3 regions of the Mesorhizobium sp. WSM3873 genome follow, and region 3 is predicted to be linked to each of the others. Evidence: predicted binding sites of a transcription regulator. Region 3 holds the regulator's gene; each other region holds the start of a gene.
What was found. The regulator PhoB, encoded in region 3, activates phosphate uptake and scavenging genes when phosphate is short. The targets are predictions, from matches to a motif close to TGTCATNNANCTGTCAT.
Positions count from the first base shown of each region.

Region 1: a site for PhoB is predicted at 1,534-1,550, ahead of A9K71_RS15550 (RNA degradosome polyphosphate kinase). Genes of this name have one in related genera too.
Region 2: a site for PhoB is predicted at 1,581-1,597, ahead of ppk2 (polyphosphate kinase 2). Genes of this name have one in related genera too.

Region 1 covers NZ_LYTM01000021.1:54,405-57,678, forward strand. The annotation lists gene A9K71_RS15540 (FAD-dependent monooxygenase) at 1-1,198, opposite strand, end outside; gene A9K71_RS15545 (zinc-finger domain-containing protein) at 1,225-1,470, opposite strand; gene A9K71_RS15550 (RNA degradosome polyphosphate kinase) at 1,711-3,274, shown strand, end outside.
Region 2 covers NZ_LYTM01000034.1:500,635-503,908, forward strand. The annotation lists gene A9K71_RS21930 (glycosyl transferase family 90) at 1-346, shown strand, start outside; gene A9K71_RS21935 (aldo/keto reductase) at 386-1,429, opposite strand; gene ppk2 (polyphosphate kinase 2) at 1,694-2,614, shown strand; gene A9K71_RS21945 (dihydrofolate reductase family protein) at 2,657-3,274, opposite strand, start outside.
Region 3 covers NZ_LYTM01000045.1:288,317-291,590, forward strand. The annotation lists gene pstA (phosphate ABC transporter permease PstA) at 1-160, shown strand, start outside; gene pstB (phosphate ABC transporter ATP-binding protein PstB) at 157-960, shown strand; gene phoU (phosphate signaling complex protein PhoU) at 981-1,685, shown strand; gene phoB (phosphate regulon transcriptional regulator PhoB) at 1,705-2,394, shown strand; gene A9K71_RS24385 (ROK family transcriptional regulator) at 2,695-3,274, opposite strand, start outside.

The sequences.
Region 1 (3,274 bases), on a different contig from region 3:
GCCAGTCGAGATCAGCCGCGAGTTTCTCCGCCGGGCGCGTCGCCAGCACGAAATTGCGCGCGATCGCAACCGGGCCCCATGCGTGCCAGGCCATGCGGTTGAGCGCGCCGCGTCTGAGCACCTTCTCGATGCGCGGGCGCCTGCGATTTTCCCATGTGGAGAGGTTCTGCCGCGGATCGCCGGCGAAGTCGGCGACCAGATCGGCGAGCGTCGCGGCATCCTCGATCGCCATCGCCGCGCCCTGCGCCGCGAACGGGGTCATGGCGTGCGCCGCGTCTCCGATCAGGGCTACGCCCTGCGGCATCGTCCAGCGCGTCTGCTCGACGGTGTGGATCGGAAACGCCGTCCATGGCCCGGCAAGCGCGACAAGCCTTGCCAGCGCGGGCGACGTGCCGCGCATGGCGCTGGCGAGAATGGCGGGATCGGCATGGCCGGACCAGCCTTCGGCGATGCGCTCGCCCTTGGTGAAAGCGGCGAGGTTGAAGTCGCTGCCTTTGCTCACCGGATAGGCGACCATATGGAAGCCGGGATGGAGGAAGGCGGTGATGCAGTCGCCGGCGGCGATCGCCGCAAAAGCCTGGCCGGCGGCGCTTGTCGCTGCGACCGTTGCGCGCCAGGCCAGCTCGCCCGAGAAGCGGTTCTTCCCGAAGGCCGGCTCTCGACCCGCAAGCAGCCTGCGAACCGACGACCAGACGCCGTCGGCGCCGATCAGCAGGCCGCCGGCGGCCTCGATGCTGCCGCCATCCGTTTCAGCGGCGACGGCGATGTCTTGCGGCTGAACAGCGACGTCCGTCACCCGCGCGCCGGTGACGAGTTGGATCTCGGGATGCTCTGCCATGCGCGCCGCCAGCGCGGCCTGCAGGTCGGCGCGGTGCGCCACCAGATAGGGCGCGCCCCAGCGCTCTTCGCCGGTCTGGCCGAGCGGCACGCGCGCCAGTTCCCGCAAGGTGGCGGCGTCCTTCAGCACCACCGCTTCCGGGCGGATGGCGCTCAGCCGCAACCGGTCGAGCGCGCCGAGCCGGCTGAGCATACGGGTCGAGTTGGGGGAAAGCTGGATGCCGGCGCCCACCGCTTCGAGCTGGCTGGCCTGTTCCAGCACCGTGACGGCATGGCCGTGTTCGGCAAAGGCAAGAGCTGCCGTCAGTCCGGCGATACCGGCCCCGGCGATGACGACCTGCCGGGACCGCGCCGCCTCCATGGTCTAGCGGTCACCCAGATCCGCGATCAGGCGGCCTGGTCGATATAGAGGCAGCCGGCAGGCTCGGTTTCCGTCGCCTTCAGCTTCGGCGAATAGCGATAGAGCGTCGAGCAGTACGGGCAGACCTTTTCATTGTCGTCCCCCATGTCGAGGAATACATGCGGATGGTCGAAAGGCGGATTGGCGCCGGTGCACATGAATTCCTTGACGCCGATATCGATCGCCGGATGGCCCGCGTCGTTCTGGAAATGGGGAATGGTACCGCCTGCCATCGTCGTCTCCTTCAGTTCGGCCCGTTTGCATCTGGATCATAACCGGCCGGTTTGCAAGATCGATGAAATGAAACTGTCGCAAAAGGCTGGCAGAGGATAAGTTGAGCCGGTTAAGCGCATGAGGCCGGAAACAAAGCGATTCCGTGACATCATGCGTCATAAAAGCGTGTTAGAGCGTGCATAGCGCGTCCGGCGGCGTATGGCGCTCATAGAACGACCTTGTGGCCAAGAGCAGGAACCATGAACGAACTGAAGCCGGTGCAGAGCGAGTTCATCACCGTCGAGGCGGCGAGCCCGGACGGCGGCAATCCAGACCGTTTCGTCAACCGCGAGTTTTCCTGGCTGCAGTTCAACCGCCGGGTGCTCGAGGAATCGCTGAACGAGCATCACCCGCTGCTCGAGCGCGTCCGCTTCCTGTCGATCTCGGCCGCAAATCTTGACGAGTTCTTCATGGTGCGCGTGGCCGGCCTCGCCGGTCAGGTGCGCGAGGGCATCGCGTTGAAGAGCCCGGACGGCCGCACGCCCGAGCAGCAGTTGGAGCAATTGCTGCGCGAGGTCGAGCGCCTGCAGGAAGACCAGCAGAAGAGCCTGTCGGCTCTGATGGAGCTGCTCAACAAGGAAGGCATCGAAAGCATCCCCCGCGACGGCCTGACCAAGGACGAGAAGGCGTGGCTGGAGGAGCATTTCCAGGATCAGGTTTTCCCGGTGCTGACGCCGCTGTCGATCGACCCGGCGCACCCGTTCCCGTTCATCCCCAATCTCGGTTTCTCGATGGCGCTGCAGCTGCGCCACCGCAAGAACGGCGAGGAGATGAGCGCGCTCTTGCGCTTGCCGGTGGCGCTACGGCGTTTCATCCGTCTGCCCGACCGCAAGCATCATGTCCGCTTCATCCCGCTGGAAGAAGCGGTCGGCCTCTATATCGGCAAGCTCTTCCCTGGATATGAGGTCAAGGGCTCGGGCACGTTCCGCATCATCCGCGACAGCGATATCGAGGTGGAGGAGGAATCGGAAGACCTCGTTCGCCTGTTCGAGACGGCGCTGAAGCGCCGCCGCCGCGGCTCCGTTATCCGCATCGAATTCGACACGCTGATGCCGGCCGAGTTGCGCGACTTCGTCGCCGGCGAGCTCGGAGTGTCGTCGAGCCGCATCAGCGTGCTCACCGGGCCGCTGGCGCTCAACCAGATCTCCGAGATCGTCGCCATCCCGCGCGACGACCTCAAATTCACGCCCTACAACCCGCGCTTTCCCGAGCGCATTCGCGAGCATGGCGGCGACTGCCTGGCCGCGATCCGCGAGAAGGACATCATCGTCCACCACCCCTACGAATCGTTCGACGTCGTGGTGCAGTTCCTGCGCCAGGCGGCGGCCGATCCGGAAGTCGTCGCCATCAAGCAGACGCTCTACCGCACCTCGAACGACAGCCCGATCGTGCGGGCGTTGATCGACGCGGCGGAGGCCGGCAAGTCGGTGACGGCGCTCGTCGAGCTCAAGGCGCGCTTCGATGAAGAGGCCAATATCCGCTGGGCGCGCGACCTCGAGCGCGCCGGCGTCCAGGTCGTGTTCGGCTTCCTGGAGTTGAAGACACACGCCAAGATGTCGCTGGTGGTCCGCCGCGAGGACGGCCGGCTGCGCAATTACGTGCATCTCGGCACCGGCAACTATCATCCGGTCACCGCCCGCATCTACACCGATCTGTCCTTCTTCACCACCGACCCGACGATCGCGCGCGATGTCGCGCAGATCTTCAACTTCATCACCGGCTACGCCGAGCCTGCCGAGGAGATGCGTCTTGCGGTGTCGCCGT
Region 2 (3,274 bases), on a different contig from region 3:
AGGCAATGACGTGGCGACGAACCTCAAGTGGATCATGAGCTCGAATTCGCTCTGCCTGATGCCGCCGCCGACCTACGAAACCTGGTTCGCCGAGGCTGAGCTCGAGGCCGATGTCCACTACGTGCCTCTGGCGTCGGATTTTTCGGACGTCGCCGACAAGATCGCCTATTTCGAAAAGCACCCGGCGGAAGCCCAACGCATCATAACGGCGGCCAACGCCTATTGCCGCCGGTTCAGCAACGAAAAGGACGAGCGGGCGGTATCGCTGCTCGTCCTCTACAAATATTTCGTGCTCAGCGGCCAGATCGAACCCGACCCGGAGGTCTGGCGTTTTATCGCCGGCTGACCTCCGCGCGTTTTCGGGCGCGGAGCACGGCGCGCATTCTCAGATATCGCTGCGGTCGAGCACCAGGTCGGCGGGGCCGAACCGGTTCTTGGCGGTGAGCTGCTGGTGCCAGTAGGGATAAAGCACCGGCGGCCGGCTGACGTCGTCGAGGCGCAGGCGCTCGTCCAGGGACAGCGTCAGGCTGGCCGCGGCGAGGTTGTCCTTGAGCTGGGCTTCGTTGCGGGCGCCGATCACCAGCGAAGAAACGGCCGGGCGGCCGAGCAGCCAGGCAAGCGCCACCTGTGCCGCCGAAACGCCGCGCGCCTTGCCGATTTCGACCAGAACGTCGACGATCCGCCACAACCTGTCCTCGTCGCGGATCGGCGGTTCGGACCAGCCGCCAAGCTGGCGGGCCGTCGGGCTGTCGCGGCGGTATTTGCCCGACAGCAGGCCGCCGGCCAGCGGGCTCCACACCAGCACGCCAAGACCCTGGTCGACCGAGATCGGCAGCAACTCGTACTCCGCCTCGCGCGCTTCCAGCGTGTAGTGGATCTGCTGCGTGACGAAGCGCGGCTGATGATGGCTGTCGCTGATCGAGAGGGCCTTCATCACCTGCCAGCCCGAATAATTGGAACAGCCGACATAACGGATCTTGCCCTGGCTGACCAAAGTGTCGAGCGCAGCGATCGTTTCCTCCAGCGGCGTGACCCCATCCCACTCATGCAGGAAATAGATGTCGATGACGTCGGTCTTGAGCCGCTTCAGGCTCCGCTCGCATTCCCGGATCAGGTGATGGCGCGACAGGCCTTCGTCGTTGGGGCCGTTTCCGATCCGCATGCGCGCCTTGGAGGCGATGAGCACATCGTTCTTGCGCTTGCCGCCGAGCGCCTCGCCGACGATCTCCTCCGACAGGCCGTTCGAATACACGTTGGCGGTGTCGATGAGATTGATGCCGGCATCGATGCAGGTATCGATGATGCGGCTCGCCTGCGAGAGATCGGATTCGCCGACGGCGGCGAACGGGCCCGTCCCGCCGAAGGTCATCGTGCCAAGGGTCAAAGTCGAAACCTTCAGGCCGGAACGGCCAAGCGTGCGGTATTCCATGTCAGGTCCTTGCGATTTGTTTTGAAGAGGCGCGCCGTCGCGGGCGCCGGGAAGAGGCGAAGTATTTGTAGGACAATTCGGGCGGCTTGTCGCCCCGCCATCGATACGGGCCGATCACATATCGGCTGGTCCAGCGTTGCCGGCTCCTGCTCGCAATAAAACCGTCATTGCGCGTCTGTATCTCAGTCGGCTTACGGAGTTGTGCTTCCGGCCGCGGCCGGAGCGCATCCGAGGCGAAAGTGGCTGACAGGCAGGAGCTGCGCAATGAACGAGGTCAAGACGAATTCCGGAGCCAAGGACTGGCTGGAAGCCGAACTCGAGGACACGCTCGACGAGGACTACGAGCTGGAGATTTCCGAACCCGCGCTCTCGCTCGAGATCGCCAGGATCTACAAGAAGTCGCATCCGCCCTCCATCGAGCGAATTACCTATTTCCGCGAGCTGCTGCGGCTGCAGTCGGAGCTCATCAAGCTGCAGTCCTGGGTTGCCTACCACAAGAAGAAGCTGGTGGTGATCTTCGAGGGACGCGACTCGGCCGGCAAGGGCGGCGTCATCAAGCGCATCACCCAGCGCCTCAATCCGCGCATCTGCCGCGTCGTCGCGCTGCCGGCGCCGACCGAGCGTGAAAGATCGCAATGGTATTTCCAGCGCTACGTGCCGCATCTGCCGGCGGGCGGCGAGATCGTGCTGTTCGACCGCTCCTGGTACAACCGATCGGGCGTCGAGCGGGTGATGGGCTTTGCCAATGCGGATCAGGTCGAAGAGTTTTTCCGCGACGTGCCGGAATTCGAACGCATGCTGGTGCGCTCCGGCATCACGCTGGTGAAATACTGGTTCTCGATTACCGACGAGGAGCAGCAGATGCGCTTTTTGATGCGCATCCACGATCCGATGAAGCAGTGGAAGCTGTCGCCGATGGACCTGCAGTCGCGCGTGCGCTGGGAACAATACACCAAGGCCAAGGAAGAGACCTTCGCCCGTACCAACATCAAGGAAGCGCCGTGGTTCATTGTCGAAGGCAACGACAAGAAGCGGGCCCGACTGAACTGCATCGATCACCTGCTGCAGCAAATGCCTTACGAAGACGTGCCGCATGAGGAGATCACGCTGCCGGAGCGCGTCTTCAACCCGTCCTACGAGCGGCAGGTGCTGCCGCGCGAGCTTTATGTGCCGGAAAAGTATTGAGCACTTCCCCATCTCCCACAGGGGGAGAAGGGGGAGCCGAGCTTACGCCCGCCCGATCATCACATGCGTCGCGTCGGCGGTCGCGACCTGGCTGGTGCAGCGGTAGCCGAGCTTCGGCATGTCCAGCCCGGCGAAAAGATGCTCGCCGGAGCCGAGCAGGATCGGCGAGACCGCGAGATGCATCTCGTCGATCAGGCTTTCCTTCAGATATTGCCGGATCGTGGCGACGCCGCCGCCGACCCGCACATCCTTGTCCTTGGCGGCCGCCTTCGCCTGTTCGAGCGCCGAATGGATGCCGCCGGTGACGAAGTAAAACGTCGTGCCGCCTTCCATTAAGATCGGCGCCCGCTTGTGATGGGTGAGCACGAAGACCGGCACGTGATAGGGCGGGTTGTCACCCCACCAGCCTTTCCAGCTCTCGTCCGGCCATTCGCCGCGGACCGGCCCGAACATGTTGCGGCCGAGGATCCAGGCGCCGACATTCTCGAAACTGCGCACGGCGAAGCTGTCGTCGATGCCCTTGGTCCCGCCGTCTTTGCCGATCACCATCTCACGAAAGGTGCGGGTGCCGATCATCCATTTATGCAGTCCTTCGCCGCCGACGCCGAGCGGGCTTTCGAGAGTCTGATCGGGGCCGGCGCCGTAGCCGTCCAGCGACAG
Region 3 (3,274 bases):
GCCGATGGCCAGCCTGCCGGTGACCATCTTCCAGTTTGCGCTGAGCCCTTATGAGGAATGGCAGCAACTGGCCTGGACGGGCGCACTGATAATCACCCTGACGGTTCTCGGGCTGAGCATCTTCGCCCGCAGCCTTACCGGACGCAGAGAGGACAGATGAAACCGATGTTGTCCACCGACCTGAACGTAGCCGAGACGACCGCCGAGAAGGCCAAGATCGAAGTCAAGAACCTCAACTTCTACTATGGCCAGTCGAAGGCGCTGAAGGACATCAACCTGTCGCTGCCCGAGCGGAGCGTCACCGCCTTCATCGGACCTTCGGGCTGCGGAAAGTCGACGCTGCTGCGCGTGCTCAACCGCATCTACGAGCTCTACCCGAAGCAGAGCGCCGAAGGCCAGGTGCTGCTCGACGGCAAGAACATCCTCGACCGCTCGCAGGACCTCAACCTGCTCAGGACCAAGATCGGCATGGTGTTCCAGAAGCCGACGCCGTTCCCGATGTCGATCTACGAGAACATCGCCTTCGGCGTCAGGCTGTATGAGAAGATCAGCAAGGCCGAGATGGACAATCGCGTCGAACAGGCGCTGAAGCGCGCCGCGCTGTGGAACGAGGTCAAGGACAAGCTCAACGCCAGTGGCCAGAGCCTTTCGGGCGGCCAGCAGCAGCGGCTCTGCATCGCCCGCACGGTGGCGGTGAAGCCGGAGGTCATCCTGCTCGACGAGCCGGCATCGGCGCTCGATCCGCTCTCGACCGCCAAGATCGAGGAGCTGATCGACGAGCTGCAGGCCGACTACACGATCGTGATCGTCACCCACAACATGCAGCAGGCGGCGCGCGTGTCGCGGCAGACGGCGTTCATGTATCTCGGCGAGCTGATCGAATTCGACCGGACCGAGAAGATTTTCACCTCGCCCCGCGAGAAGCGCACGCAGGACTACATCACCGGCCGCTTCGGCTGAGTTCATACGAGGACATAACCATGGCCCATACGGTCGCTTCCTTCGACGAGGATCTGAGGCAGATCAGCCAGCTCATCCGCGACATGGGCGATCTTGCCGGCTCGATGGTCGGCGCGTCGACCAAGGCTCTGCTGAATTCCGACAACGCGCTGGCGCAGCGCGTGGTCTCCGACGATGCCATCATGGACGCGCGCCAACGCGAGCTCGACGATCGCGCCATCACGCTGATCGCCAAGCGCCAGCCGATGGCCGACGACCTGCGCAGCGTCGTTGGCGCCATCCGGATGGCCGGCGATCTCGAGCGCATCGGCGACCTTGCCAAGAACATCGCCAAGCGCGTCGGCTCGGTCGGCGTCAGCGCCGCGCCGCGCGATCTGTCGCACTCCATCGACTCGATGGCGCAGCTGGTGCTGATCCAGGTCCAGGGCGTGATCGAGGAATACGCGGCCGGCGACGCCACGGCGCTCGCCAAGCTCCGCAACGACGACGAGCGCATCGACGTCAAATACACCTCCGTCTTCCGTGAGCTCCTCACCTACATGATGGAGGATCCGCGCAACATCACGGCTTGCACGCATCTGTTGTTCTGCGCCAAGAATCTGGAGCGCATCGGCGACCACGTCACCAACATCGCCGAGAACGCCTACTATGTGCTGACCGGCACGCAATTGCCCGCGAATCGTCCTAAGCAGGACGAGACGGCGATGTCGGCGCCGGCGGCCTGACAGCGAAGGTGCCTGCTAAATGATCGCGCCACGCATCATGGTGGTGGAGGACGAGGAGCCGCTGGGGGTGCTGCTCCGCTACAACCTCGAATCCGAGGGCTATCAGGTCGAGGTGGTGACGCGCGGCGACGAGGCCGAGATCCGCCTGCAGGAGAATGTGCCCGACCTTCTGGTGCTCGACTGGATGGTGCCGGCGGTGTCCGGCATCGAGCTTTGCCGGCGCCTCAGGATGCGGCCCGAGACCGAACGCCTGCCGATCATCATGCTGACGGCGCGCGGCGAGGAAAGCGACAGGGTGCGCGGCCTCTCGACCGGCGCCGACGACTATCTGGTCAAGCCGTTCTCGACGCCGGAATTCATGGCCAGGGTCAAGGCGCTGCTGCGCCGCGCCAAGCCGGAGGTGCTGTCCAGCGTGCTCAAGGTCGGCGACATCGTCCTCGACCGCGAATCGCACCGCGTCTACCGCAAGAAGAGCGAGATCCGGCTCGGCCCGACCGAGTTCAGGCTGCTTGAATTCATGATGCGGCATCCCGGCCGGGTGTTCTCGCGCAGCCAGCTGCTCGACAATGTCTGGGGCGAGACGATCTATATCGACGAGCGCACCGTGGACGTGCATGTCGGCCGCCTGCGCAAGGCGGTCAACAACGGCCGCATGCCGGACGTCATACGTACCATCCGTGGGGCGGGCTACGCGATCAGGGAAGACTAGAGCCAGGGCACCGAAGGTCTGACGGGTTCTATCTGCGCTGGCGGGTTATCGAGACACTGGTGCTTCGCCGTCCACGGGCGGAGCACGAAGCGTCGCGACGCGGCGCAGACCCGACGATCCACGCGACTTCCTCGCGCCGCGGCGGTGCAGAAATTCTGCTCCGCCGGTAATGGCATGGATTCCAGGATCTGTGCGACGGAGCTTCGCTCCTGCTCCGCCCGAATGACGAAGCTGCGGGGCCTTCGCTAATCTCCGGCGTCTGCAGGACGCACAGAAGCCAACGATCGCTATCGAAGCTGCTCAGGCCACGTTCTTGCCCATTCTCGCCTGCACGCCCGAGGCGAAAATCTCCTGGTCGACGAAGGTCAGCGCGCGCATGGCGCAGCCCTCGCGGATCAGCGGCAATTCGTTCGGCTCGGTATCGAAGGAGATCGAGTTTGAATGCTGGCCTCCGGCGGTCTGGCCGATCGCCTCGCGCAGCGCCGGCTCGATCAGGTCGAAGGCGGCGGCGCTGACGCCGACCATGGCGACCGGCGCCGGGTCGATCAGCGCGAACAGGCTGCCAAGGCCGAAGCCCAGCGCCTCCCCGGCCCGGCGATAGGCCTCGCGCTCCGGGCCATCCGTCTCGCGCGCCTTGGCGGCGAGCGCCCGCATGTCGGCGTCGCCGACATCGACCGGCTCGGCGTCCTCGCTCATCTTCATGGCGCTGCGCCAGATGGCGTAGTTGCCGGCATAGGCCTCGACGCAGCCGCGGCGTCCGCAACGGCAAAGCGCGCCGCCCGGACGATGGATCATGTGGCCGAACTCGCCGCCGGAAGAATGCGTGCCGGTGAACAGCTCGCCCTTCAGCACCAGGCCCATGCCGATGCCGTGCGAGAGC